DNA from 3 places in the Arthrobacter sp. Y3225209 genome. Region 3 is predicted to be linked to each of the others. Evidence: riboswitches for the same ligand, from Rfam matches in the RefSeq annotation. Region 3 holds a riboswitch; each other region holds the start of a gene.
The links. Region 3 has a riboswitch for S-adenosylmethionine ahead of AC5RVB_RS02630 (cobalamin-independent methionine synthase II family protein). Riboswitches for the same ligand answer to the same signal wherever they lie in the genome.
Positions count from the first base shown of each region.

Region 1: it holds a riboswitch for S-adenosylmethionine, as region 3 does, so the genes downstream of both, AC5RVB_RS07315 (bifunctional o-acetylhomoserine/o-acetylserine sulfhydrylase) here and AC5RVB_RS02630 (cobalamin-independent methionine synthase II family protein) in region 3, are expected to answer to the same signal.
Region 2: it holds a riboswitch for S-adenosylmethionine, as region 3 does, so the genes downstream of both, AC5RVB_RS14005 (hypothetical protein) here and AC5RVB_RS02630 (cobalamin-independent methionine synthase II family protein) in region 3, are expected to answer to the same signal.

Region 1 covers NZ_JBNHFW010000009.1:92,932-102,402, reverse strand. Annotated here, with positions in the region: gene hutI (imidazolonepropionase) at 1-1,073, shown strand, start outside; gene AC5RVB_RS07340 (CPBP family intramembrane glutamic endopeptidase) at 1,269-2,057, shown strand; gene AC5RVB_RS07335 (MFS transporter) at 2,126-3,529, shown strand; gene AC5RVB_RS07330 (glycoside hydrolase family 2 protein) at 3,535-5,532, shown strand; gene AC5RVB_RS07325 (hypothetical protein) at 5,642-6,586, opposite strand; gene AC5RVB_RS07320 (VOC family protein) at 6,757-7,407, opposite strand; SAM riboswitch class IV at 7,569-7,685, shown strand; gene AC5RVB_RS07315 (bifunctional o-acetylhomoserine/o-acetylserine sulfhydrylase) at 7,765-9,081, shown strand; gene metX (homoserine O-acetyltransferase MetX) at 9,091-9,471, shown strand, end outside.
Region 2 covers NZ_JBNHFW010000028.1:34,635-44,105, reverse strand. Annotated here, with positions in the region: gene AC5RVB_RS14030 (hypothetical protein) at 1-361, opposite strand, end outside; gene AC5RVB_RS14025 (ATP-dependent DNA ligase) at 432-1,499, opposite strand; gene AC5RVB_RS14020 (RBBP9/YdeN family alpha/beta hydrolase) at 1,510-2,061, opposite strand; gene AC5RVB_RS14015 (LLM class flavin-dependent oxidoreductase) at 2,153-3,172, shown strand; gene AC5RVB_RS14010 (hypothetical protein) at 3,218-3,511, shown strand; SAM riboswitch class IV at 3,775-3,907, shown strand; gene AC5RVB_RS14005 (hypothetical protein) at 3,923-4,357, shown strand; gene AC5RVB_RS14000 (VOC family protein) at 4,438-4,872, shown strand; gene AC5RVB_RS13995 (hypothetical protein) at 4,920-5,090, opposite strand; gene AC5RVB_RS13990 (CPBP family intramembrane glutamic endopeptidase) at 5,191-5,952, opposite strand; gene AC5RVB_RS13985 (NAD(P)H-hydrate dehydratase) at 6,039-6,920, opposite strand; gene AC5RVB_RS13980 (histidine phosphatase family protein) at 6,901-7,641, opposite strand; gene AC5RVB_RS13975 (MFS transporter) at 7,704-8,936, opposite strand; gene narI (respiratory nitrate reductase subunit gamma) at 8,972-9,471, opposite strand, start outside.
Region 3 covers NZ_JBNHFW010000002.1:235,094-244,564, reverse strand. Annotated here, with positions in the region: gene AC5RVB_RS02635 (peptide MFS transporter) at 1-992, shown strand, start outside; SAM riboswitch class IV at 1,116-1,240, shown strand; gene AC5RVB_RS02630 (cobalamin-independent methionine synthase II family protein) at 1,257-2,462, shown strand; gene AC5RVB_RS02625 (hypothetical protein) at 2,514-2,726, shown strand; gene AC5RVB_RS02620 (hypothetical protein) at 2,809-3,168, opposite strand; gene pgm (phosphoglucomutase (alpha-D-glucose-1,6-bisphosphate-dependent)) at 3,290-4,921, shown strand; gene AC5RVB_RS02610 (aldehyde dehydrogenase family protein) at 5,001-6,434, opposite strand; gene AC5RVB_RS02605 (SDR family NAD(P)-dependent oxidoreductase) at 6,431-7,303, opposite strand; gene AC5RVB_RS02600 (uracil-xanthine permease family protein) at 7,442-8,755, shown strand; gene AC5RVB_RS02595 (glycerate kinase) at 8,792-9,471, opposite strand, start outside.

The sequences.
Region 1 (9,471 bases), on a different contig from region 3:
TGTTCGACGCCGGCGGGCGGGCCGGGCTGCCCGGCTGGGTGGACTCGCACACCCATCTGGTGTTCGCCGGGGACCGTAGTGCGGAGTTCGAGGCACGGATGGCGGGGGAGCCGTATGCCGCCGGAGGGATTGCCGTCACCACCGAAGCAACCCGCTCGGCGTCGGACTATGACCTGACCCGGCTGCTAATGGCCAGGGCGGCCGAAGCGGCCGCGGGCGGCACCACCTACCTGGAAACCAAAACCGGTTACGGGCTGACCGTGGAGGAGGAGGCGCGCAGCGCCAGGATCGCGTCCACCGTGGCGGACACGGTCACGTTCCTCGGCGCCCATCTGGTTCCGCCCGGAGCCGATCCGGAGGAGTATACGGAGCTGGTCTGCGGGCCGATGCTCACCGCCGTCCGCCCCTATGTGCAGTGGATCGATGTGTTCTGCGAGGAAGGAGCCTTCACCGCAGACCAGTCCCGCCGCGTCCTGGCCGCCGGACAGGCGGCCGGGCTGGGACTGCGCGTCCACGGCAACCAGCTGGGCCCCGGTGCCGGTGCCGCCCTGGCAGCGGAGTTTGGCGCGGCCAGCGTGGACCACGTGAACCACCTCTCCGACGCCGACGTGGCGGCGCTCGCCGGCACCTGGACCGACTGGGACGGCACGGCCGGCACGGGTACCCCGGGCACTGTGGCAACCTGCCTGCCGGCCTGCGACCTGTCTACCCGTGCGCCGCTGGCCCCGGCCCGCCGGCTGCTGGATGCCGGGGTGCAGGTGGCGCTGGCATCGAACTGCAATCCGGGCACCTCCTTCACCAGCTCAATGAATTTCTGCGTCGCAACGGCGGTGCTGCAGATGGGGCTGACCGTGGCCGAAGCCGTCCGGGCAGCCACCTACGGCGGTGCTTTGGCGCTGCGGGTGCACACCGGGGAGGACCGGGACGGCGCCAGGGCCGTGGGGTCCCTCGCCGTCGGGCACCGCGCGGATCTGCAGCTGCTGAACGCGCCCTCGGCCGCGCATCTGGCCTACCGGCCCGGCATGCCCCTGACCGGCATGGTGTTTAGGGCCGGGGAGCCGGTCCGCGGCTGACTTCCGGCGGGGGTGCGTCGGTGACCGGGGCTGCGGGATGCGGGCTGAGGGCGCATGACGCACCGCCGGCGAATCGAGAAGTCACAAATTACCGTTTTTACGGACGAAACCTGTAAATCGTGCCGTTTCGATTCCCGAAACGGTAAATCGTGCCTTTTCGATGCGGGTCTGACCCCGTCCGGCACAATGGAGTCCATGCGCGCTGCCTTCCCTTCCGCGCCGGACGGTTCCCTGGACCCCCGGGCCCGCCGGATGCTGGTTTTCGAGATCCTGATTGTGCTGGGGCTGTCCCTGGGCCGCTCCGGCGTCTACGCCGTCGTCGAGCTGATCGAGAAGGCCACCGAAGCGCCTCTTGGTTCCCAGACCACCACACTGAACCCGGTGCTGGATGAACAGCCCTGGTTCGACCTCACCTACCAGCTGCTGGGCATTTTTTTCTCCCTGCTTCCCGTGGCACTGGTCCTGTACCTGCTGACCGAGCCGGGGAAATCAGCGTTCCGGCGGATCGGCTTCACCTTCGCCCGGCCCGTGCATGACTTCCTGCTGGGCGCCGGACTGGCGGCGCTGATCTGTGTAGGGACCCTGGGTGTCTACGCCGCCGGCCGTGCCCTGGGCATCACCACGGCGTTGGTCCCCGCCGCACTGGATACCTATTGGTGGACGCTGCCGGTCCTGATTCTCTCGGCACTCAGGCACGCGGTGCTCGAAGAGGTGATTGTGGTGGGCTACCTGTTCCTGCGCCTGCGGCAGCTGGGCTGGAGCGCGCCGGCCATCATCCTCACCAGCGCCCTGATCCGGGCCAGCTACCACCTGTACCAGGGGATCGGCCCCGGGATCGGCAACTTCCTGATGGGGCTGATCTTCGGTTTCGTGTACCTGAAAACCAAACGGGTCATGCCACTGGTGATCGCCCACGCGCTGGTGGACATTACCGGATTCGTCGGTTTTGCCCTGTTTGGGCCGGCCATCGGAATAGGGAACTGACCCGCCTGCCCGGTCCGGGCTCAAGCTGCTGGTATGGTGCAGCACAACCCCCGCCGATGAGGAGTCCCATGCCACCGCTTCGCCCCCGCACGGACCGGCCGACGGCGGCTCTCGGCGGACGGACCTGGGCGGCACTGGTGATACTGGGGCTGACCGGCCAGCTGGCCTGGACCGTGGAGAACATGTACCTGAATGTGTTCGTCTACAACACCATCACCGACAACCCCACCGTTCTGGCGGGGATGGTTGCCGCCAGCGCCGTGACCGCCACGGTTGCCTCCCTGCTGGTCGGCTCCGCCTCGGACCGGTTGCGCCGGCGGCGGATCTTCATTTCCACCGGCTATGTTCTCTGGGGCGGCTGCACCGCCGCGTTCGGGTTCATCTCCGTGGATGCCGCCGCTGCGCTGGGGCCGGCGCGGGATGCCGTGGTGCTGACCGTCGTCGCCGTGGTGGCGTTGGACTGCCTGCTCTCCTTCTTCGGCTCCGGCGCCAACGACGCCGCGTTCAACGCCTGGGTCACCGATTCCACGGTGCCGGCCAACCGGGGCCGCGTGGATTCGGTCCTGTCGATCATGCCGCTGCTGTCCATGCTGGTGGTCTTCGGCGCCCTCGACGGGATGACGCGCGCGGGCATGTGGCAGGAGTTCTTCGCCGTCATCGGGCTGACAACGGCAGCTGTGGGGGTGTTGTCCTGGTTCCTGGTCCGTGAGCACCCGGACGCTGCCCCGGGGGCGGAGAACTACCTGCGGTCCCTGGTGCACGGCCTGCGTCCCTCAGCGGTCCGGGACTCGCCCGGGCTGTACCTGGTTCTGGCGGCCGCCGCCGTGCTGGGCATCGCAGCGCAGATCTTCCTGCCGTACCTGATCATCTACCTGCAGCGTTTCCTGCGGATTGAGAATTACGCCCTGCCCCTGGCCGTGGTCCTGGTGGCGGCTTCCGTTGCCAGCGTGGCCGGCGGGCGGCTGATCGACCGGATCGGGAAAATCCGTGCCATCCTGCCCGCCGCCGGAGTCATGGTGGTTGGTGCGGCCGGTATGTTCTTCGCCCGCGGCCAGGGACCGGTCATGCTCGCCGGGACGGTGATGATGGCCGGGTTCCTGCTGGCCACCGCCGCAGTGATGGCCTCGGTCCGGGATTTCACTCCGCCCGGACGGGCCGGTAACGTGCAGGGCCTGCGGATGATCTTCGCCGTAATGATCCCCATGGTGGTGGGGCCGTTCATCGGCTCGGCGGTGATCATCGGGGCCAATGAAACCTATCTGGACCTCGGAGTGCTCCGCCAGGTGCCCACCCCGTGGATTTTCCTGGCCGCCGCCGCAGTGGCCCTGCTGACCATAGTGCCGGTGTATTTGCTGCACCGGCTGAACACTCTGCACGACACCCAGCACCCGCCTGCCGCCGGTACGGCATCCGGGCCGGCAACCGGGGCCGGGCAAAAAACTGCCGAAAAGAAGGAGAACACGGCCCAGTGACACTGATGACCGAGTGGGGAACGGACCTGGATCCGGCCGCCGTGCTGCAGGAATACCCCCGGCCCCAGCTCGTGCGCGACAGCTACCTGAATCTGAACGGGTACTGGGAATACGCCATCACTGCAGGCGGACGCGAAGAGGCGCCGGACGCTTGGGACGGGCAGATTCTGGTGCCGTTCTCCCCGGAGGCACCGCTGTCCGGCGTCGGCCGGCAGCTGCAGCCTTCCGAGGCGCTCTGGTACCGGCGCAGTTTCATCCTGCCCGCGGACTTCGCCGGGGATACGGGGGTGGCGCGGGAGCGGGTGATGCTGCACTTCGGTGCCGTGGACCAGAGCTGCACCGTCACGGTCAACGGCGTTCCGGTGGGCGGGCACGACGGCGGCTACCTGCCGTTCAGCCTGGACGTCACCAAGGCGCTGGCCGGGCAACCCGGCGCAGAGCAGGAGCTCGTGGTCCGGGTGCGGGACATCAGCGACACCGGCTACCACAGCCGCGGCAAGCAAAAGCTGGACCGGGGCGGTATCTGGTACACGGCGCAGTCCGGCATCTGGCAGACCGTGTGGCTCGAATCGGTGCCCGGAATATCCATCGGGGGATTGGCCCTGGTGCCGGATCTGGACTCGGTGACGGTTACCGTGCAGGTCAGCGATGCCGGTACGGCAGGCACTGCCAGCACCGGGCATGGCAGCGGCAACCAGGCCAGCGCGGCCGGGGCGGATTCCACCGGAACCCCGGCCGGCGGAGCGGACCTGAGCAGTGCCGGAGTGGCCGTGCCCTCCGAAGCCGGTACCCCGGCCGGCGGAGCGGACCTGAGCCGTGCCGGAGTGGTCGGGCCCTCCGAAGCCGGAACCCCGGCCCGCGGAGCGGACCTAAGCGCCGAGATCACCGTCTCCGCGGCCGGACAGACCGTGGCGCGCGCCGTCGTCGTCCCCGGTGTTCCACTGCGCCTTGCCATTCCCCATCCGCACGTGTGGACGCCGGAGGACCCGTTTCTTTATGACGTTCAGGTGCGGCTGCTCGACGGCGGGCGCGAAGTGGACCGGGTACAGAGCTACACCGGGCTGCGGACCTTCGGCATGGGTCCTGACGCCGCAGGGCGGCTGCGGTTGCTGCTCAACGGCCGCCCCTACTTCCACGCCGGGCTGCTGGACCAGGGTTACTGGCCGGACGGGCTGTACACCGCGCCGTCGGACGCCGCGCTGGCTTCCGATATTGAACGGGCACGCGACCTGGGCTTCACCATGCTGCGCAAACACATCAAGATTGAACCGTTGCGCTGGTACTACCACTGCGACCGGCTGGGAATGCTGGTCTGGCAGGATCTGGTCAACGGCGGGACCACGTACCGGCATTCGGTGGTCACCGCTCCTGCCGTGGCAGGGACGCACCGGCGGGATAACGCGTATCTTGCCTTCGGCCGTGATGAGGAAGCCGGCCGGGCCGAGTTCCTGGCGGAGATGCACGGCACGGTGGAGCTGCTCCGCAACACTGTCAGCCTGGCCGTCTGGGTGCCCTTCAATGAAGCCTGGGGCCAGTTCGACGCCAACGCGGTCACCGCGCAGCTGCGCCGGCTGGATCCGACCCGCAGTATCGACCATGCCAGCGGCTGGCATGACCAGGGCGGCGGCGACATGAAAAGCCTGCACGTCTATTTCCTGCCGTTCCGGCTGCGGAAAGCCTGGCTGCGCGGCAGCCGCGCCGTTGTCCTCTCCGAATACGGCGGCTACAGCCTGCGCATCCCCGGACATACGTTCAATACCAAGGAGTTCGGCTATCGGAGCTTCCGGACCAGGCAGGCGCTGCAGCGCGCTTACCGCCGGCTGCATACCCGGCAGATCGAACCGGCGGTGGCGCGCGGCCTCGCGGCCACGGTCTATACCCAGCTCACCGACGTCGAGGACGAGGTCAATGGGCTGCTCACCTATGACCGGGCGGTGCTGAAGATCGACGCCGGGACGCTGCGGGAGGTTAATGCCCGGCTGATCCGTGCTGCGGGTGGGTAAACGCTGGTTCCGGTCCGTTTGGGATAAATCGACCGGTTTGGGAAATCCCTGCCAGTTTGCGGCGGAGGGAATTCCCAAAACGGCAGGGAATTCCCAACCGGCAGAGAGTTCAGCGCTGGCGGCGGGTTGGAGACAGGCCAGCTTGGATCAGCCGGTGGACCAGGCTCTCCGGGTGCTGCGCCGGCATGCGGATATCGCGCCAGGACCAGCGGACAAAATCGACCCCGGTTGCACGGATGGCGTCTTCGCGACGTTTTTCCCGCATCAGCGTGTCCCACGACGGAGGGAGTACGGATCCGTTGGCACCGTACTTCACTGCACCGTCGAATTCTCCGACCACCCGCTGGTCCTTCCAATAAAAATCTGTTCGGAAGTGACCCATTGAAGTAAGAAATTCATACTGAAGCTCCGGAACCGGAAAACCATGGCGGTGCAGAACTGCACGTGAATACGATTCCCCTGGGGACTCGGACCGGGGGTCGGCAAAGTCGATTACGCGCCGGGCCCTCGTCTGTTTGGCCATGTCGGGCAGATTCCGAGCCAGTTTTTCCAGCTCGTCTTTGTTCGTGGCTGGGCGGCCGTGCACCAGGTCCGGGCGCAGGACACTGTCCATAGCCGGAACCGAGTGCTCGAAAGCCAGATACGCGGCCATGTCCAGAGCGGTCTGTGCACGGGAGGTCAGCGACATTCCCTCAACAACATCGAGCGGTTCCAGCAGCTTGCGTTCCGTCCAGTGGAGACCGCCCCGGCGCCGGCCGTGGGAGGACGGGGAAGCCAGCAGTAGTACCTCAGGTGGTGAATCGATCACCGGTAGCCCCCAAATGACGGCGGCGGACTGCTGGACGAGGACGCGTTGCCCGGGCACTTGTTGTGATGCCGCCTGGATACGTACCCGCTCTTTTTCCCAGGCACGGAGCTGTCGCCATACCTCGACGTCGATATAGATCCCGGCACGAAGCCGCACCAGTTGCCCCGCCCGGCACTGCAGGGCAAGGGAACGGCGGCCTGAGCCGAAGGAATCGGCGTCAGCCGCGAAGATGAGCTCGGGATTCACGCCTTCAGGGTGGAAGGGCGGTGGCGTAGATGCGAGCGAACCAGGCTCAAATGTGGAAAACCTGCGGCTCGGAGAGAGAATCTACCGGTTTGGGAAATTCCTGCCACTTTGCAGCGGAGGGAATTCTCAGACCGGCAGGAAAACCCCAAACCGGCAGCAAAACCCCGGAGCTAGATCTCCACCCGGCCGTTGGCGGTGTCGAAGGTGACCGACATGATGCCGGGCGTGCCGGCCGGAGCGATCCAGGTGACGGCAACGCCCTCCAGCGGTGCCTCCACCGGGTGGCCCAGCCAGTCAGTGACCCGGGCAGCCGACCCGGCGATGGTCAGCGAATTCAGTTTCACCGAACCGGGCATCCCGGGAAGGGCATTGGAGGGGTGCAGTGCCTCGGTGCCGTCATCCCATCGCAGCAGGTAGGGCACCTGGGGATCCGCGATCAGGCCGTTGATGCCGATCTGGCGCCAGGTGAGTTCCTGGCCATCAGGGAATTTTCGGTTGCCCGGCACTGACGGGCGGCCCAGGCGTTCTTCGAAGGGCGAGAGGTCATCAACTGCGACGCACCACCCCATCCAGCCGCCTCCGCATTCGGAGCGCTGGCGGACGGCCTGCCCGAAGGGCGCCTTGTCCGAGGCAGGGTGGTTGAGCACCTCGACAACTTCCACATATTGGTTGTTGGCCAGGGGCAGGATCATATTGCGGGTACCGAATCGGGGGTGGACGCCACCCTTTACGAAGTCGGCTCCGAGAGCAGCAGCAATCCTCTCGGTGGTGGCCAAAAGACCGTCGGATTCACAGGCATAAGAAACATGGTCCAAGCGCATGCGGCTCATTGTGGCACGTTGTGATGCCCGTCTCGACTAAGGGAAGCCTAAGAAGAAATCCAGTTGCCTCAGGACACGAAATCTATACACGGGGCCGGTTATTTTTTCACGAAAAGTCATGAAGGTTGCGCATCCTCAGCGGATCAGTTTTTATGGGTGCAGGTCATGAGTGCCAGCAGATAGCCCCGGCTTGCTGGCCGGCAACCCTCCAACCGCGGTGGGGTGCCCCGGGTGAAGACCTGGCCGCACGCCAAAAGGGCGTCCGGCAAGCGCGGGTCCCACAAACCCCACCGGACATCCGGCGTACCCGGATGTTCCCGCGAAGGTAGTGTGCGGCCCCTGGCATGAGGGAGCATCATGAGTGCAGATTGGTCTTTTGAAACCCGTCAGATCCACGTAGGACAGGAGCCCGACGCCGTCACCGGCGCCCGCGCCCTGCCCATCTACCAGACATCGTCCTTCGTCTTTCCCAGCGCCGAGGCAGCCGCAAACCGGTTTGCCCTGGCCGATCTTGAACCCATCTACACCCGGATCGGAAACCCCACCCAGGAAGCGGTAGAGAACCGGATCGCGTCCCTGGAAGGCGGGGTCGGCGCACTGCTGCTGGCCTCGGGACAGGCCGCGGAAACCTTCGCCCTGCTGAACGTGGCCCAGGCCGGTGACCACATTGTGGCCAGCCCCAGCCTGTACGGCGGCACGTACAACCTGTTAAAGCACACGCTGAAGAAGTTCGGCATCGAGACCACCTTTGTGCAGGACCCGGATGACCTGGAGCAGTGGCGCACCGCGGTGCAGCCCAACACCAAGGCGTTCTTCGGCGAGGTGGTGTCCAACCCGCGCCAGGACGTACTGGACCTTGAAGGCATCAGCGCCGTGGCACACCAGGCCGGAGTGCCGCTGATCGTGGACAACACGCTCGCCACGCCGTACCTCATCCGCCCCATTGAATGGGGTGCGGACATTGTGGTGCACTCGGCCACCAAGTACCTCGGCGGGCACGGCACCTCCATCGCCGGCGTCATCGTGGATTCGGGGAACTTCGACTTCGCGGCGGACCCGGAGAAGTTCCCCGGCTTCAACACACCGGATGAGAGCTACAACGGGCTGGTCTACGCCCGGGACCTGGGGGTCGGGAGCCCGCTTGGCGCCAACCTGGCCTTCATCCTCAAGGCACGTGTGCAGCTGCTGCGCGATCTCGGCTCGGCGGTCTCACCGTTCAACGCGTTCCTTATTGCCCAGGGCCTGGAAACCCTCAGCCTGCGGGTGGAGCGGCACGTGGCCAACGCCGTCGAGGTTGCCAACTGGCTGGAGGCGCACGACGACGTCCTGTCCGTTGCGTACGCGGGCCTGGAGTCGAGCCCGTGGTTCGAACGCGGACGCAAGTACGGCCCGCGCGGAACGGGGGCCATTGTGTCCTTCGAGATTGCCGGGGGAGTGGAAGCAGGCAAGCGGTTCGTGGATGGTTTGGAACTGCACTCCCATGTGGCCAACGTGGGTGACGTGCGCTCGCTGGTCATCCATCCGGCCTCCACCACGCACAGCCAGCTGGGAGCCGAGGCGCAGCTCGCCGCCGGAGTCAGCCCCGGGCTCGTGCGGCTCTCCGTGGGCATCGAGCACATTGACGACATCCTCGCGGATCTCGAGGCCGGCTTCCGGGCCGCCAAGGGCGCGTAACGGGGCACCGTGACTATTCGGCATTCTGCACCGCAGCACCCCGCCACCGCCGTGGACGGGGTGCTGCGGTTCGCCTCGATCGGCGGACTTGAACTGGAAACCGGCGGATACCTGCCCGACGTCGTCCTCGGGTATGAGACGTGGGGCCAGCTGAACGCGGACGCGAGCAACGCCGTGTTTGTGGCCCACGCCCTCACCGGAAGCACCCATGTGGCCCGCGGGCACACGGATGAGCCCGGCTGGTGGGATGAGCTGGTGGGGCCGGGCCGGCCCGTGGACACCAATCGGTTCTACGTGGTCGCGGCGAATATGATCGGCGGCTGCTACGGTTCCACCGGCCCGTCCTCGCTGGACCCGCAGGGCCTGCCGTGGGGCTCACGGTTCCCGCTG
Region 2 (9,471 bases), on a different contig from region 3:
GGAGGGCCATGGAGCCTCCTGACTTGGAGACAACCATGCCGATCCCCACTGCGAGCGCAGCACAGCCAATGAATGTCAGGGCGACGCGCACGGACGCAGGGTAAGCCCACGGATCAGCCCGGGTTCCGGTGATCAGCGGACGCAGCATCCCCAGCAAAACCAGGGCAACTGCGGAAAGGGCGAACCCTGCCGATTCCCAGCGCCCCAGGCCGAAGGAGAGCACAAAGCCCGATATGCAGCAGGACTGGAGCAACACGTACCAGAACGGAGCTCCGGTGGACCCGCTGACTGCCGCCCCGTCGGCGTCCAGCGCCTCGAGGTGGTGTTTTGCGGTCTCCGGGGTGACGTCTCGACTTTCCATATCGGCAACTCTAGACTTTCCGATCCGGAAAGTATAGGGCCCCGGCGGAATCCGCCAATCCCTCTCCCCGTCAGGCCCCGAGCACCTCTGCCAGATCAAACTTCACCGGCTCCTCCAATTGGTCGTACGTACAGGATTCCGGTGTGCGGTCGGGCCGCCAGCGGACAAACCGGGCCACGTGGCGGAACCGTTCACCCTCCATGTGGTCATACTTCACTTCCACCACCCGCTCGGGGCGCAGCGGAACAAAGGAGAGATCCTTCTTTCCGCTCCACCGGCTGCCTTCGGAGTTCCGCGGCGTGCGGGTGCCACCCTCCTGCTCCTGTGCGGCCCAGGGATGGCCGTCCTCCTCAGCGACCAGGGGCTGCAGTTCCTCGAAGAGCTCCCGGCGCCGGTCCATGGAAAAGGCCCCTGCCACGCCCACGTTGGTGAGCACGCCGTCGTCGTTGTATATCCCCAGCAGCAGTGAACCGATCAGGTCCGGGCCGGATTTGTGTACCCGGTAGCCGGCGAGCACGCAGTCGGCTGTGCGTTCGTGCTTGAGCTTGGCCATGGTGCGCTTGTTCGGCGCGTAGGGCCCGTCCAGCGGTTTGGCCACCACCCCGTCCAGCCCCGCACCTTCGAAGCGCTCGAACCAGTCCCGGGCCAGCGCCGGATCGTCCGTAGCCGCTGTCACGGACAGCGGAGCCTTTGCTGCCTTGAGCGCCTGTACGAGTGCCTCGCGCCGTTCGGCGAACGGCTTGTCCGTGTAGTCGGTATCCCCCAGGGACAGCAGATCGAACGCCACGAACCGGGCCGGCGTTTCTTCCGCGAGCAGTTTCACCCGGCTGGCCGCAGGATGAATACGCTGCTGCAGCAGTTCAAAGTCCAGCCGTTTGCCGTCCGGTGCCACCATGACAATTTCGCCGTCCACCACGCAGCGCTCCGGGAGGTTGGCCTTAAGGGCTTCCACGAGTTCGGGGAAATAGCGCGTCATGGGCTTTTCGTTCCGGGACCCGATTTCGACGTCGTCCCCGTCCCGGAAAATGATGGAACGGAACCCGTCCCACTTGGGCTCGTAAAGATAGTCCCCCTCAGGGAGGGAACTGACCGCTTTGGCCAGCATGGGCGCAATGGGAGGCATCACCGGAAGTTGCATGAGCCCATTCTTATCCGAGCGGAGCCCGTTCCCCCAGCCCTGCGAGGAAGGCGGTAAGTAAATCCCTGCCCTGCTCCCAGTAGCCGACGCCGCTTTTCTCATTGATGTGGGCCAGCTCCCCCGCGCAGATCACGGGAACCCGCCATGCCGCGGCCATCGCTTCTGCTGCCGGCAACGCACAGTACGGATCACTTTCGCTGGCCACGAGCAGGGCCGGAACGGGCAACTCCTGCAGCCGCGGATTACGGAAGGTTCCGGCCGGTGCCGGGAAGGATGCGGCGGCAGGATCAGGCGGGCTGACGAGGAATACGCCGCGGGCGCCACCGGGATTTCGCAGCAGCCATTCCGCGGCAGCCAGGCAGCCCAGGCTGTGCGCCACGAGCACGGTCTCCCCGTGCTGCTCTCCGGCGGCCCGGTCCAGCGCCGCCATCCAGTCCTCCAGCTCCGGTTCATCCCACGACGACGGCGCGAAACGGCTGACGTTGGGCAGCTCCGCTTCCCAGCGGCTCTGCCACTGGTCGGGTGGTGAGCCGTTGTAACCCGGGACCATGGTGATGTGCACTGTGCCTGTTTCCTTACGGTGGTTTCGCGGCGCCCGGCCGCGGGTCTGGACGGCCGGGAATACCGCAGAGTGCTCCGGCGCTGTGGCTGATATGAAACGAATAGGGTTCCTGTCCTTCGGACACTACCGGAACGCACTGGGGTCCCGGACGCCCAGTGCCCGGGACGCAGTATTGCAGCAGATCGAGCTGGCGGTAGCCGCGGAGGAAATCGGCGTCGACGGCGCGTACATGCGGGTACATCACTTCGCGCCGCAGTTCTCCGCCCCGTTCCCCACGCTTGCCGCCATGGCGTCCCGGACCAGCAAAATCGAACTGGGCACCGGCGTGATCGACATGCGCTACATGAATCCGCTTTCGATGGCGGAAGATGCCGCCGTGGCGGACCTGATCAGCGGCGGACGGCTGCAGTTGGGCATCAGCCGGGGATCCCCCGAGCCTGCCCTGCGGGGCTATGAGTCCTTCGGTTACGTGCCGGGGCCGGACTCCACCGACGCGGACATGGCTCGCCAGCACACCGAGGTGTTCCGTGCCGCCATTGCCGGTGCCGGGGTGGCCCAGTCCGATCCGGCAATGACCGGGACAACCGCCCCCATGGCCATCGATCCTCTTTCTCCCGGTCTGCCTGAGCGCATCTGGTGGGGTTCGGGGACCCGCGCCACGGCCAAGTGGACCGGCGAGCAGGGCATGAACCTGATGAGTTCCACCCTGCTGACCGAAGACACCGGAGTTCCGTTCGACCAGCTGCAGGCCGAGCAGATCGAGGTCTACCGCAAGGCCTGGGCCGACGCCGGCCACCAGGGCACGCCGCGGGTCTCCGTGAGCCGCAGCGTCATCCCTCTGGTGACCGGGGAGGACCGGCATTACTTCGGTCTCCGCGCGCAGGCCGAGGGACGTGACCAGGTGGGCCACCTCGACGGGGGCCTCGCCCGGTTCGGCAAGAGCTACATCGGCGAACCCGACGTGATCGCTGCCGAACTGGCCGCTGACGCTGCCGTGCAGGCCGCAGACACCGTGCTCATCACCGTGCCCAACCAGCTCGGCGTGGACTACAACGCGCACCTGCTCGAAAGCATCGTCAAACTGGTGGCACCGGACGCCGGCTGGCGGTAACGGGGCGGTGTGAGGAACCGCTCCCCGCTCGGTAGGATCAAACGTATGGAGAGCGATCGCCACCCCGCAGATGAGGGGTGGGTGTTTGCCCCTGCACCGCCGGACACGCGTACCTATACGGGCCTTGGGACAATCACCGTCGACGGCGAGACGTTTGCAGTGCGCAGGCGTGACGAGGATGGAACGATTCTCTATGACTGGGTCTCGGGACCCAACAATGGTTATGGATTCAACGCCCTCGGCAGGCGTGAACCGCCCACGCATGAACAGCACGTGGCCGCTATTCGCGATTTCCTCTCGTCCATTGACCCCGCGACGGGGTACTTCCACGACCCGTAGGCTCAAGACTGCCAGCCGAATTGGTGATTGAGGCTAGTGCCTGACAGGCAAGTCAGGGTGCCATCGCCCAGACGCGATGCCGTGTGCCGGACGGGCCGGGTAAGGCGGCTTTAATAACTCTCGCGAGCTCTGCGAGCGGGAGTTTTCGTTGCCGCTGTCCCGGTCCGCCCGGCGCACCGCCGCCCGACGCCGCACGACCACACCAGACCCTGATAACGCGTGTCTGTCGAAATGTCGGTGCCCTCGGTTACAGTAGTTTCTAGCTTCACGAGATGTGGCCTCCGCCCGGTTCGCCGGGCATAAAAGCTCCGACTGGCCCCACACCAACCCCACTGTTCGGCGGGTGGTTCGGATGACGAAGCGGCCTGCTCCAACCGGTGCAGGCAAGGACAACCTGAAAAGGAACCCACTGTGAGCACGTCCAGTGTCAGCAACTCCGCTTCCAACAACTCCGGCTTCAACAACTCTTCCATCAGCAGCAGCTGCTCCGGTTTTGCGCCCGGCCACAACGTCCATTGGATCCACCGCCGCCGGCTCGAGGCGTGGGATCAGTGGTCCGACGTCGAGGTCGCAGCCGACCCGGAGCTTGACCTCATCCACCTCGTCATCGACGGAACGCAGCAGCTGATGTGGTTCCACAACGTGGGCGCCGTGGCCGCCGCCCTGGACGCCGCCGTCGACACACCACAGTGGTGCCAGCGATACTCCACACTGATGGTGCCCGGCGGTTTCGGCTCGGATGCCCGGAGCTCTTTTTTCTACTTGGCCCGGCCGGAGCGGGTGCTGCCCTGCATCGGGTCTCCGGTCCGGGCTCCCGAAACCGAGCGGATTGACGGCCAGGCGTGATTCCCGGCCGGTTAATATGCGGACTGTATCTGTCCGGATACCGATGACGGCCGTGCTGTTCGGGTTCTAGCCTCAATGCCATGACGAATATACAGATCTGCGTTGACTGCACCGATGCCCACCAACAGGCGGATTGGTGGGCCGAGACCCTGGGCTGGACGCTGGAGCCCGTGGACCAGGACTTCATTTCGTCCATGCTGGACCAGGGCTTGGCGAACCCGGAGGACGTTATCGAGCACAACGGTGTCCGGGTCTGGCGGGACGGCGCCGCCATCTGTCCTGCCGACGAGGTGGGCCGGAAGGACCGGTTGCGCGTCCTGTTTCAGCCGGTTCCCGAGCCCAAAACCGTCAAGGACCGCATTCACCTGGATGTCCGGCTTCAGGGTCAGGATAAGGACGCGGCCCGGGCCGCCTTGGAGGAACGCGGCGCGTCCTTCCTGACCGAAGCAAGCCAGGGACCGCACTCCTGGTACGTCATGGCGGATCCCGAGGGCAACGAGTTCTGCATCAGCTGACGGGGTTGCCGGGGACCGGCGGCGCAGGCCGCGGGCCCCCGGCCGCGTCAGTTAACCGTTCCGGTGTCTCCGCGCAACTCTCCGCGCAGCTGGGCAATCCGCAACCGGAGGAAAATGATCACGAGTACCAGGGCCCAGACCACAAGGACGGCCACTGCAACCACCAACAGGAAATACAAAATTACGAACACTGCGCCGATTCCTGAGCCTACTGACACGCCGATCCCCCGATTCTGTGTGCCGGCCCCGGGACGGGTCCGGTCCTGCCACCGATGCTAGGGCATGGCTTCCTGCGGGGCCGCATTTCCCGCGTCGAGATTACTGCTGCAGCAGTTCCGGCGGAATGGCGTAGATCAGCACCACGCTGAGCAGGTTCTTCGCAGCATGCACGCCGTAGGACAGCATGAAGTTGTTTCCTGCCCATACGTACAACCCGACCAGGACGGCACCAGTGGCCAGATAAGGCATCAGGACCGGCAGTGACAGGGATTCCTTACCCACAATGTGGATGGAGGCGAAGAGTAGGACCGACAGGATGCTGCACGCCCAGATGTTCCAGTAGCGGCTGAGTTTGCCGATGAGCAGGTGCCGGAAAATGTACTCCTCCACGAAGGGCGCCAGGATGACGACCAGCGGCACCACCAGCCAGGGAGACATTTCGGTAACCAGCCCCTGCACAGCCTCCTGGTTCACGGCGGTTTCGGCCTGGCCGGCGATGATCACGCCCACCATGGAAGCGATGATCGTGAGGATCACGCCAATCGGGATCAGGGCAGCGGTCAGCACCGGCCGGGTGGCAAGGACCCGGGTCTCGCGGGCAACATACCGCCGGGCGGCAATAAGGGCCAGAATTCCAGCCACCGCATAGAAACCCAGATTGATGACGTAGGCCGCCACCACCGGGTCCGGAATCAGCACCGAGAGCCCGGGAATGTTGATGGGCACAAAACTCAGCAACAGCAGGAACAGGACGTAAAAGCCCGCCGCGACGCCGTCGCTGCGGGTGAACCGGTAGGAAAGCCACGGGATTTGTGCCGCTGCCCGCCCCGACGGGCCGGTCCGGTATTCGTTAGCTGTCATCACCTCAGGATAAGAGGCCGTGCCGCCCCCGTGCAGCCCGTTCTTGGTTCAGCGCGCACGGCGGCCTTCAAAAACGCACCCGCTGCCTAGTTCAGCTCCGCGATCACCGGAGGCAGTGCCTCAAGCAGTTCCCGGGCCAGGAAACTCAACGGCCCGCGGGACGCCGAGAGCCGGTCCCCCGCCACGGCGTGCAGGTAGGTGCCCCAGCATGCCGCCTGTTCCGGCGTCGCCCCGCGGGCCAGGAAACCGCCTACCGCGCCAGCCAGGACATCCCCCGAACCGGAGGTCCCCAAACCGGGATTGCCAGCGGGTACTTCCCAGCTGGAACCGTCCGGTGCCGTGATGAGGTTCTGGGCCGTCACCACTGCCGAGTATTTCCTCGCCACCTTCAACGAGGCGTTCGCCATGTCCAAAGACTCTTCTTCAGTGTCCTCCTCCCCCAGCAGGTGCAGGATCTCGGTCCGGTTCGGCGTCAGCACCAGCCGGCCAACCAGCACCTTGGCCACCTCCGGCTGTCCGGGCAGGACCCCGAGCGCGTAGGCATCGAGCACCACCTGGGTCTTTTCCCCCAACAGGGGAACCACGGACACCAGCAGCGCCGCTGTCTGTTCAGCGTCCGCCAGGCCCGGCCCAATCACCACGGCAGCGGCCGAGTCCAGATCTGCTGCAAGGACCGCACCGGCAGCACCGCCGTCGATGTAGCCGCCGGACTCAGCGAGTCCCGCGACGCCGGCTTCAGGAACGGCGACGGCGACACTCACGGCAACGGACTCGGCCAGTCCCATGGTCAGCCGGCCGGCCCCGACGCGCAACGCAGCAAGGCCCGTCAGCATTGCGGCACCCGGAGTGCGGCGTTCCCCGCCGATCACCAGCACCGTTCCGCGTTCCTTTTTGCCGGCGGTGTCGGTGGAGAGCTGCCAGCCGCGGAGCAGGTCCGGGGTAACCAGGTCAGCGCGGGTGGATGTCATGTTCATCTCCTGCGTGTTCGGTGACGGGCGCTCCGCTGTCCTGCAGGTGCAGCACGCTGTTGAAGGTGTGGACCTCCCACGGTCCGGTGCCCGACGGGCGCACCAGGCGGGTGACGGAGCCGTTGCGCACGCTGTTGGCCGCGGCCGTATCCAGCAGCTCCTGCTCGGAGAACCGTTCGCAGATGTAGCGGATCAGCATGATCACCGCGTCGTGGCAGACCACGGCCACCCGCTTGCCGTCCTCTTCCTCGTCCAGGTCCCGGAAGACCGAACGCAGCCGCAGGGCAACGTCTGCCCAGGACTCCCCGCCCGGCGGCCGGTAAACGAACTTGCCCAGCCAGGCCCGGCGTTCGGCTTCCTCCGGGTAGCGGGTTGCGACGCCGGCGGAGGTGAGCAGGTCAAGGATGCCCAGTTCCCGGTCGCGAAGGCGTTCATCGATGCGCAGCGGCCCGGCGATGCCGGGCAGCCCGGCCAGTTCCGCGGTCTGCCGGGCCCGAAGGTAGGGCGAGCACCACACGGCGTCAGGACGTTCGTCGGCAGGCAACCCGGCGAACCAGCGGCCCACTGCTTCTGCCTGGGATTCCCCGTCCGCGCTGAGCGGGACGTCGGGGTCCCGCCATTCGATCTCGATGCGCTGGGCACCTTCTCGGCTCGCGCGGGTAGCAGCCACGTTGCCTGCGCTTTCACCGTGCCGGATCAGGATCAGTTCGGTTGCACCCATGCCGGTGACCTTACTCCCGCCTGCGCCGGCACGGGAGCGAAACGCGGTCCGCAGCAGGCCGCTCAGGTACGCGTCCGCTCATCCACCCGGCCGCCGTTGCGCACGGTAAAGGTCAGCAGGAACGCCACGGCGGCGAAGGCTGCCAGCAAAATCAGCCCCACAAAATAGCTTCGGTTCGCCGGGTCGTAGGTTGCGCCCATGACCAGCGGCGGAAAATATCCGCCCAGGCCGCCGGCCGCGGCAATGATCCCGCCGATGGTCCCCACGTCCTGTGCCGGTGCTGCGCGGCCGACCCAGGCGAATACCCCGCCGGTCCCCAGCCCCAGGAACAGTGCCATCAGGATGAATGCGGTGCCGTAGACCCGTTCCTCCTCGGGCCGCAGCGCCACGATCACGGCCAGCACCACGGTTCCGGCCAGGGAAGCGAGGGTGACCAGTTTCGGACCCACCTTGTCCGCGATGGTGCCGCCGATGGGCCGGGCGATAACGGCTGCCACCGCGAAGCCCGCGGTACGGGTACCGGCCGCCGTCGCGTCGTAGTCGTACACGTTGCCCAGGTACGTGGGCAGGTAGTTGGAGAAGGCCACGAACGCGCCGAACACCACCCCGTACAAAAAGCACAACTGCCAGGTCACGCGCAGGGTGAAGGCATGGGTGATCTTGGGCAGCACCGGTTCGGTGGGCCGGGACCAGGCGGGCGATTCGCGCAGCACCAGCCAGCTCAGCACGGCCATGGCGGCCACGACGACGGCGATGGTGATGTGTGCGCCCATGTAGCCGACGGCATTGACCAGGCGCGGAGTGAAAAAGGCGGAGACGGCGGTACCCACCATGCCGGCTCCGAAGACGCCGGTGGCGAAACCCTTGCGGCTGCGGTCATACCAGGCCGAGCAGAACGGGATGCCGATGGCGAACACTGTTCCCGCGATGCCCAGGAAAAAGGCGATAACCACCAGGAAGGGAAAGTTGCCCATCCCGCCCACGATGCCGGTGAGCAGAACCAGCGGAGCGGTGACGCCCAGGATGACCGTGAACATAATCCGGCCGCCGTACCGGTCCGTGAGGGCGCCTACCGGAATGCGCGCCACCGAGCCCACGAGGATGGGCATGGCCACCAGAATCGAGGTCTGCCCGGCACCCAGGTCCATGTCCGCCGCATACCGGCTGGACAGCGGGCCGATCACCGTCCAGGCCCAGAAGCCGACGGTGGAGGCGATGGTGGCCACGATCAGGTTTCGCAGCTGGCCTGATTTCAGGTCCGGAGTTGGTGCCGGGGTAACCGGAGATGCCGGCATGGTGTCCTCGCTTCTGAGAAGGTACCGTCAGGGAATCATTTCGGAGGCACCCCGGGCCGGTCCCGGTCCGGGGTTCCGACCGGGTCCCAGCCCCGCCGCGGCGTTCCCACACCCGGAGCCGGCCGCTTTCCGCGCGAGCGGTACACGATGTAGGGGCGGAACAGGTACTGCAGCGGTGCGGTGAAGGCATGCACGAGCCGGGTGAACGGCCAGAGGGCAAAGAGCACCAAACCCGTCAGCGTGTGGATCTTGAAGGACATGGAGGCTGCCGTCATGCCCACGAGGTCCGGCTGGAAGATGAAGATGGAGCGGAACCACGGTGAGACCGTGTCCCGGTAGTTCACGATCTTCGTGTCGAAGACGGAAAAGACCGTGGTCGCCAGCCCGGCGAGGATGGCGGCCAGCAGGAAAATGTACATCACCTTGTCGTTCCGGGTGGTGGCCATAAACACGGGACCGGTGGTGCGGCGCCGGTAGATCAGCAGCACGATCCCCACCAGGGTGGCTACCCCGGCGATGCTGCCAACGCTGAGGG
Region 3 (9,471 bases):
TCTACATGGGCATCAACCTGGGCGCCCTGGTGGGCCCCCTCCTGACCGGCCTGGCCCAGGTGGAACTCGGCTTCCACTACGGCTTTGGCCTCGCCGCCATCGGCATGGCCATCGGCCTGGTCCAGTACGGCCTGACCCGCAAGTACCTGCCCGAGACCGCCCACGAAGTGGCCAATCCGCTGCCTCGGCAGCAGTACCTCAAGGTAGGGATCTACGCGGCGGCCGCCGTCGTCGTGATTGTCCTGGCCGTGGTGTTCGGCATCCTGAGCGCCGGCAACCTGGCCGTGGTGATGGCCGTTGTGGCCATCCTGGCCGCGGTTGCCTACTTCGTCATCATCCTGGGCAGCAAAAAGGTCAACAAGCTGGAACGGCGCCGGGTGTACTCCTTTATGCCGCTGTTTATCGCCAGCGCCGCCTTCTGGGCCCTGTTCCAGCAGCAGTTCACCGTGGTGGCGCTGTACGCCGACACGTCCCTGAACCGGACCATCTTCGGCTGGACCATGCCGCCGAGCTGGGTGCAGTCGATCAACCCGATCTTCATCATCATCTTCGCAGCCGTCTTCGCTGCGGTCTGGACCAAGCTGGGCGACCGGCAGCCGTCCTCGCCGCTGAAGTTCGCCCTGGGCCTTGCCGTCATGGGCCTGGCATTCCTCGCCTTCATCCCGTTCTCCGGCGGCGGCGCCAACAGCACCCCGCTGCTGGCACTGGTCGGCATCCTGCTGCTGTTCACCTTCGCGGAACTCTTCATCTCCCCGATCGGCCTGTCCGTGGCCACCAAACTGGCCCCGGAGGTCTTCCGGACCCAGATGGTTGCCCTGTTCTTCCTCTCGGTTTCCCTGGGCACCACCCTCGCGGGCTGGCTGGCACAGTTCTACAACCCCGAGACCGAGGTCAGCTACTTCCTGTTCAGCGGCGGAACCGCCATTGTCCTGGGCATCGCCCTGGCAGCGGCGACCCCGGCCATCAAGAAGCTGATGAGCGGCGTGCGCTAGCAAGCACTGCAGCACCAGCGCCTCCTCATGGACGGCGGCACCGGGACTTCCCGGAGCCGCCGTCCTTTTGCTTTTTGTCATGTGCTTGGTGCCGGCGGCACGGCATGGTTAGGATGGCACCAGCTTCAGGAGACACGGCCGCCAAGCTCCGACTTGGCCGTGCACCAACCCCATGCTTCACGGGTGGTTCGGATGACGAAGCGGCCCGCTCCGCCTTTACAGGCATCCGGTGCGGGCAAGAGCACGAAATCCCAGAGGATTCCCATGCGTAAAAGCACTGACCGTATTCTGACCACCCATGCCGGTTCCCTGCCGCGCACGCCGGAGCTGCTGGCCGCCAATGCCGCCCGGGAAGCGAATCCCGCGGATACCGGGGGCTACGCGGAACTCCTGCAGGCCGCCGTGGCGGATCTGGTGCGCCGCCAGCAGCAGGCAGGCATCGACATCCCCAACGACGGCGAGTACGGGCATGCCATGTCCTCGGCCGTGGATTACGGCGCCTGGTGGTCCTATTCCTTCGCCAGGCTCAGCGGTCTCAGCGTGGCCGAGACGGGCATCTGGGAGATGGAACCCGTCCGCTCCTCGCCGGGCAACGTTGTCCTGACAAGCTTCGGGGACCGCCGCGACCGGCAGCGCTTCGCTGCGGCCTACACCGACCCGTCATCGGGGATCACCACCGGGGCGCAGAAGATCTTCCCGAAGGTCACGGGTCCGGTGAAGTACACCGGGCACGACGCCGTGGCAGGGGACATCGCGAATCTGAAGGCCGGCCTGGCCGCGGCAGGTCTGACGGAAGGATTCCTGGCCTCCCTCTCCCCCGGTTCCTGTTCCCGGATTGCCAACGAGTACTACGCCACGGAGGAGGAGTTCATCTACGCGTGTGCGGATGCCATGCGGGAAGAGTACAAGGCGATTATCGACGCCGGGCTGATTGTCCAGATTGATGATCCGTCCATTGCGGAGAACTGGGACCAGATCAACCCGGAGCCCTCCGTCCAGGACTACCTGCGCTTCACCCAGATCCGGGTGGAGGCGCTGAACTATGCGCTGCGGGGCCTGCCGGAGGACCGGATCCGCTTCCACCTGTGCTGGGGTTCCTGGCACGGACCGCACACCACGGACATTGAGTTCCGGCACCTGGTGGACACGCTGCTGACGATCAATGCCGGGGGTTACAGCTTCGAGGCGGGCAATGTGCGGCACGAACATGAATGGCGGGTCTGGGAAGACACCAAGCTGCCGGCGGGCAAGGTGATCATCCCCGGCGTCGTTTCCCACGCCACCAACGTGGTGGAACACCCGGAGCTGGTGGCGGACCGGATTGAGCGCTTTGCGCGGCTGGTGGGCCGGGAGAACGTTATTGCTTCCACGGACTGCGGCCTGGGCGGGCGGGTTCATCCGCAGATTGCCCAGGCCAAGCTTGAGGCGCTCGGGGAAGGTGCACGGCTGGCCAGCAGCCGTCTCTGGTAACTAAAGTAGCAATTGTAAGGTTGCTGATAGTCGAAGTCAGAGGAGGGCATCATGGCTGATACGAACGCGAAGGATCCCGGACCCGAGCCGACCAATCCAATCGAGAACGCCGCCGACAACCTCATGCAGAACCTGGGCGAAGAGGTGCCGGACGGCAGCGGCAGCCAGGACCGGTCCGATCCGCGCACCGAGGTCCATTCGAACCTGGCCCAGGGCCTGAACGCCGATAACGCGAATTTCACGGCGAAACACAAGGACCGCTAGCACCGGTTCGTCCGACTGCGGTACGCGGGGCAGCGCTCCGCGTACCGCAGTCCGTTGCTTAAAGCCTGTCCAAATGCGCGCCCTAGCTGTCCAGACCGGCGCTGGTCAGGGTCAGCATTCCGGCGGCAGCGGACAGGAGACCCAGCGCGCAGACGGTATTGAACACCGTCCAGCCCTCCTGCCGCCGACCGCGGGCAACCAGGACGGCGGCGGCGGCCCATCCTGCCGCAAAACCCAGGACGGGCAGGACGCCGCCGGCAATCCCGGCGGTGTCCGAGGCCCAGCCCGGCAGGGCAAATGCGTTCCGCTGGGTCCAGCAGAACCAGAACACCGGCATTGCACAGACGTACGCCGCGTTGAGGAAAACTGCGCCCGCGACGGTGCCGCGGCGCACGGCACGGGCGCGGACGCGTCCGGGGGCTGCACTGCCCTGCATGCTCATGCCTGTCCGCCTTCCCCACCGGTCCCGCCGCTGTGTGGATAAGAGCATACGGCGGCGGCGGGCGATACACGCGTAGCAGCCCGTCTGCCGCCCCCGGTGTTTCTTTGGCATGCTTAGGGGTATGTCTAATCGTGCAGGCAACCGTGCCGAACCTTCCGACCTTGTAGACCTCACCGCGCTGTTGGACGCCTATTACGACGTCGCGCCGGACCCATCGAACATCGCCCAGCGGGTGGCGTTTGGTACCTCCGGCCACCGGGGTTCCTCCCTGAACGGTGCTTTTAATGAACGGCACATTGCTGCCATCACGCAGGCGATTGTGGAGTACCGCACCTCGGCAGGCATCACCGGGCCGCTGTTTATGGGCAAGGACACCCATGCCCTCTCCGAGCCGGCACAGAACACCGCCCTGGAAGTCCTCGCCGCCAACGGCGTGAACGTGCTTATTGATGCACGGAACGGCTTCACTCCCACCCCGGCCGTCAGCCACGCCATCCTGAAGTACAACGCTTCGCGGACCGACCAGGCGGACGGCATTGTGGTCACGCCGTCCCACAATCCGCCTGCAGACGGCGGTTTCAAGTACAACCCGCCCACGGGCGGTCCTGCCGGATCGGACATCACCAACTGGGTGGCGGACCGTGCCAACCAGCTGCTTGAGGCCGGTCTGGAGGGCGTGAAGCGCATTCCGCTGGGCGAGGCCCGTCTGGCCGACTCCGTAGGGACCTACGACTTCCTGCAGAACTACGTCCAGGACCTCCCCTCGGTGCTGAACCTGGATGCCATCCGCAGTGCCGGGCTGCATATCGGTGCCGACCCCCTGGGCGGTGCGTCAGTGGATTACTGGGGCGCCATTGCCGAAGCGCACCAGCTGAACCTGAGCGTGGTTAATCCCAATGTGGATCCGCAGTGGGCGTTTATGACCCTGGACTGGGACGAGAAGATCCGCATGGACTGCTCCTCCCCCTACGCCATGGCGTCCCTGATTGCCCGTGCGGACCAGTACGACATTGCCACCGGCAACGACGCCGACGCCGACAGGCACGGGATTGTGACCCCCGACGGCGGGCTGATGAACCCCAACCACTACCTCGCCACGGCCATTGATTACCTGTACCGCAACCGCTCCGGCTGGAGCAGCGATGCCATGGTGGGTAAAACCCTGGTGTCCTCCTCCATGATCGACCGCGTCACGGCTGACCTGGGCCGGGTCCTGATGGAGGTACCGGTGGGCTTCAAGTGGTTTGTGCCCGGCCTGCTCTCCGGTGAGACGGCCTTCGGCGGCGAGGAATCCGCCGGCGCGTCCTTCCTCCGCCTGGACGGCAGCCCCTGGAGCACGGACAAGGACGGCATCCTTTTGGCCCTGCTGGCCTCGGAAATGACGGCCGTCACCGGCAAGACCCCGTCCCAGCGCTACCGCGAGCTGACGAGCAGGTTCGGGGATCCGGAGTACGCACGCGTCGATGCCCCCGCCACACGGGAACAGAAGGCGGCGCTGGCCAAACTCTCGCCGTCGGACGTCACCGCCACCACCCTGGCGGGCGAGGACATCACTGCCCGGCTGACCGAGGCCCCCGGCAACGGTGCACCCATCGGCGGGTTGAAGGTGACCACTGAGAACGCCTGGTTTGCCGCGCGTCCCTCCGGTACCGAAGATGTCTACAAGATCTACGCCGAATCCTTTAAGGGCGAGGAACACCTGCACCAGGTGCAGGCCGAGGCCAAGGCCATTGTGGACGGCGTGATTTCCTAGCTGTTCCCGCGCCGTGCGTGCGTAAACAGGGAAGGGGTGCACCTGCGGGTGCACCCCTTCCCTGCTTAACGCCCCGGGCTTAGAGCAGCCGGCGCAGGATCCGTTTCTTCAGCCCCGTGTAGGGCGGGTACGCGAAGCGCAGCGTGTCCAGGAGGGTGCCCTTGGTGAAGACCGGGCGCAGCTGGCTGAACGTGTCGAAGGAGTACTTGCCGTGGTACGCGCCGGTACCGCTGGCCCCGGCGCCACCGAAGGGCAGTCCGGGTACGGCCAGCTGCACGGTGCTGGCGTTGTGGTTGATGCTGCCTGCCCGCACGCCTTCCTCGAATTCGGTGCGGGCGGCCGCCGATTCGGTGTACAGGTAGGCCGAGAGCGGCACCGGACGGGCATTGATGAATTCCATGGCTTCGGCCAGGTTTTTCACCGTCAGCACCGGCAGGATTGGCCCGAAGATTTCCTCCTGCATCACCGGTGACTCCGGATCCACGTCCGTAAGGATGGTCGGTTCCAGGTACCGGGTGTCCCGATCGCTCCGCCCGCCGGTCAGCACCGTACCGCTGTCCAGGAGTCCGACCAGCCGTTCCCAGTGCTGTTCATTGACTATCCGGCCGTAGTCGCGGCTCTTGGCGGGATCCTTGCCGAACAGTTCGGCCACGGCCTTCACCAGGTGTTTCTGCAGCACCGGCGCGCCCTCTTCCGTAACCAGCACATAGTCCGGCGCCACGCAGGTCTGTCCGGCATTGAGGAGCTTGCCGAAGACCAGCCTGCGGGCGACGGCGGCCCAGTTCCCGTCCAGCACCACGGCAGGGGATTTGCCGCCCAGCTCCAGGGTGACCGGTGTCAGGTGCTCGGCCGCGGCCTGCAGGACAATGCGCCCCACACGTTCCCCGCCGGTGAAGAAGATGGAGTCAAAGCGTTCCTTCAGCAGAGCGGTGCTCACATCGGGGCCGCCCTGGACCACCGCAACGGCGTCGGAATCCAGGTAGTGCGGCACCAGGTCAGCCAGCATGGCGGACGTTGCCGGGGCCAGTTCGCTGGGCTTGAGCACGGCAGCGTTGCCGGCAGCCAGTGCGCCCACCAGGGGTGCCAGCACCAGCTGCACGGGATAGTTCCACGGCCCGATGATCAGTACCACGCCCAGCGGCTGCGGCTGGGTCCGTGCCGACGCGGGGGCCAGGCCGAGCGGCACCGGAACCCGGCGGCTGCAGGTCCATTGCTCAAGGTGCTTCAGCGCGTGCTCTGCCTCGGCGCGGACCAGTGACAGTTCCGTCACGTAGCTTTCCAGCGGGTTTTTGCCCAGGTCCGAGGACAGGGCGGCAGCGAACTCCTGCTCACGTTCACGCAACAGGCGCACGAGCCCCTCGAGCTGCTCCCGCCGCCACTCGAGCGGCCGGGTGCGCCCGGACGCGTGGGTTTTCCGCAGCCGGTCCAGGACCGGCGGCACGGCGGCAGGTGTACCGTCCGCCGGGGACCCCGCGGCGGATGGGTCAGTGAAAGCGGATACGAGTTCACTCATGCCCTGCTCGTTTCCTTCCGTTCGCCGGCGCTACCGGCTGCCGGTTTCCGCCCGGTGAAGTGGTCCATGGACTGGTAGACCTTGAAAACACGTCCGGCCACTACGTCCCAGGCCGGCTGCGGCAGCACATTGCGCAGGGCACTGCCCAGCGCAACGGTCCAGGGCAGCTGGATCCGCGCCTTGCCCGCCAGCAGTGCTGCCCAGGCCTTGTCCACCACGTACTGCGGTTCCATCAACGGCGTCATCAGGGGACCCCGTGCACCTTCGAACATTCCGGTCTTGATGTAACTCGGGATCAGCGTGGTGACTGCCACGTGCCCGTTGCCGGATTCGTTCAGTTCCAGGCGCATTGAGTCGCTCCACCCGATCACGGCCCACTTGGAGGCCGTGTACACACTCATTTTCGGGACGGAGAGGGTCCCCGAGGCAGAGGCCACGTTGAGGATGCGTGCCGGGGTGCGGCGTTCGATCATGCCCGGCAGGAAAGCACGGGTGACCTGCATGGGAGCCAGGGTGTTCACCTGCATCACGGCGTCAATGTCCGCTTCCGGGGCGTGCTCCCAGAAGTACTTTCCGCGCACGATTCCCGCGTTGTTGATCAGGATGTCCGGCACTCCTGCCTCATGGATCACCTGTTCCGCCGTGGTTTCAATGTCCGGCAGCGAGCTCACATCCACCGCGTAGGGGTAGATGGCGGACGCGCCCATTTCCCGCAGCTCTGCGGCGGTCTTCTCCAAGGCGTCGGCATTGAGGTCCCACAGCACCACTGCCCCGGCGCCTTCGCGGACGGCACGTTCGGCGTACAGCCGGCCCATGCCCATTGCTGCGCCAGTAATGAGAACTACGCGTCCTGAAACTGAAATGCTCATGCTGCTCCATTGTCCGATCGGTCTATTGTGAAAGGCCTGTACCGCTGCGCGCACTGCACGCTTATGCAACGTAACATCCCCGCAATCGGGGAGAGTTAGAATCTTGATTAAAACCCCCTGTCTTCGGAAGGCACCACCATGACCAGATTCGGTACAGCCTGGACACTCCACGGAGACGGCAAAACCATCAAACCGGGTTCCTACGTAGCTCCCGAGGAACGCCTAAGCTGGCCACGGACCATTGGCATCGGCTCCCAGCATGTGGTTGCCATGTTCGGCGCCACATTCCTGGTTCCGCTGCTGACCGGTTTCCCGCCAGCCACCACCCTGCTGTTCTCCGGTATCGGCACCATCCTGTTCCTGATCATCACCGCCGGCAAAGTTCCCAGTTACCTGGGCTCTTCCTTCGCCTTCATCGCCCCGATCATGGCTGCGACCAACCAGCACGGGCCGGGCGGCGCGCTGGGCGGCATCATCATGGCCGGCTTTGCCCTGTTCCTGATCGGCCTCGCCGCGCAGCTGGCCGGCACCCGCTGGATCCAGGTCCTGATGCCGCCCGTGGTCACCGGCACCATTGTGGCGCTGATTGGCCTGAACCTGGCCGGCTCCGCCCGGACTAACTTTGAGCAGGGCCCCGTGACCGCAGCGGTGACGGTAGCGGTGATCCTCCTGGCCACCGTCCTGTTCCGCGGCTTCATCGGCAGGCTTTCCATCCTCATCGGCGTGCTGGCCGGCTACGGGGTGGCAATGCTGCGGGGCGAAGTGGACTTCGCCGCCATCAGCGCCGCCCCCTGGTTCGGGCTGCCCGAATTCCAATCCCCCACCTTCCACTTCAATGTGATCGGGCTTTTCGTACCGGTGGTGCTGGTGCTCGTGGCGGAGAATATCGGCCACGTGAAGTCCGTGGCGGCCATGACAGGCCGTGACCTGGACCCGTACGCCGGCCGTGCCCTGATGGCGGACGGACTGGCCACCATGCTGGCCGGTTCCGGCGGCGGTTCGGCCACCACCACCTATGCCGAGAACATCGGCGTGATGGCCGCATCCCGGGTGTACTCCACGGCGGCGTACTGGGTCGCGGGTATCGTCGCCATCCTGCTGAGCCTGTTCCCGAAGTTCGGTGCGCTGATCGCCACCGTTCCGCCCGGTGTTCTGGGCGGTGCCGGCGTCGTCCTCTACGGCATGATCGGCATTCTGGGCGTGCGGATCTGGGTGGATAACCGGGTGAACTTCTCCAACCCGATCAACCTTTCCGCCGCCGGGCTGGGCCTGATTGTTGCAATCGCCGACTTCACCTGGGTGATCGGCGACCTGACCTTCGGCGGTATTGCCCTGGGCACCGGAGCAGCCCTGATCGCCTACCACGGCATGCAGGCCATCGCGCGCTGGCGGGGCACCGACCCGGACGAGCCGAGTGAGGACGCCGGGGCCACTCCGAGCCGGCTGGGCTGACTCGGCCGGCTGGCGGCTGGGCCGTCCCCGCCGTCGTCAGGCTCCTTCGAGGACCTGACGGGTGGCCCAGGCAACGTACTTCTCCGCCTGGGCCATGGCATCCTGCGGCCGCTGCACCACGTCCAGCAGGCTGACGGCGGCAACAATCCCGTAGGCCTCGAGCTGGTCCGGGGTGAGGGTGATTTGCCCTGCCACGGCAACTACCGGGATGCCGGCGTCCCGGGCAAGCAGCGCCACTTCCAGCGGGGCCTTTCCGTAGCGGGACTGCTCGTCCAGCGACCCTTCCCCGGTGAGCACCAAATCGCAGCGGGTCAGTGCCGCCTGCAGTCCGGTGAATGAGGACAGCAGTTCAAAGCCCGGGTGCAGGGTGGCGCCGGTGTATGCCAGGAAACCGGACGGGAAACCGCCTGCCGCGCCCGCCCCGGGAACATCGACGTCGACGCCGGTGGCTTCCTTCAGCAGGCGCGTCCAGATGCCCATGGCTTCTTCGAGCCGGTCCCGGGCCGCCGGATCAGCGCCTTTTTGTTCGCTGAAGATCGCTGCCGTGCCTTCGTATCCCAGCAGCGGGTTGCGGACATCGGCGGCAATCCGCAGCCGGACCCCGGCCAACCGGGGATCCAGTTCTGCTGCGTCCACAGCCGCGGCCTGCAGCAGCCCGGCACCGCCGGGCGGCACGGGGGCGCCGCCGTCGTCCAGGATCCGCAGGCCCAGGGCAG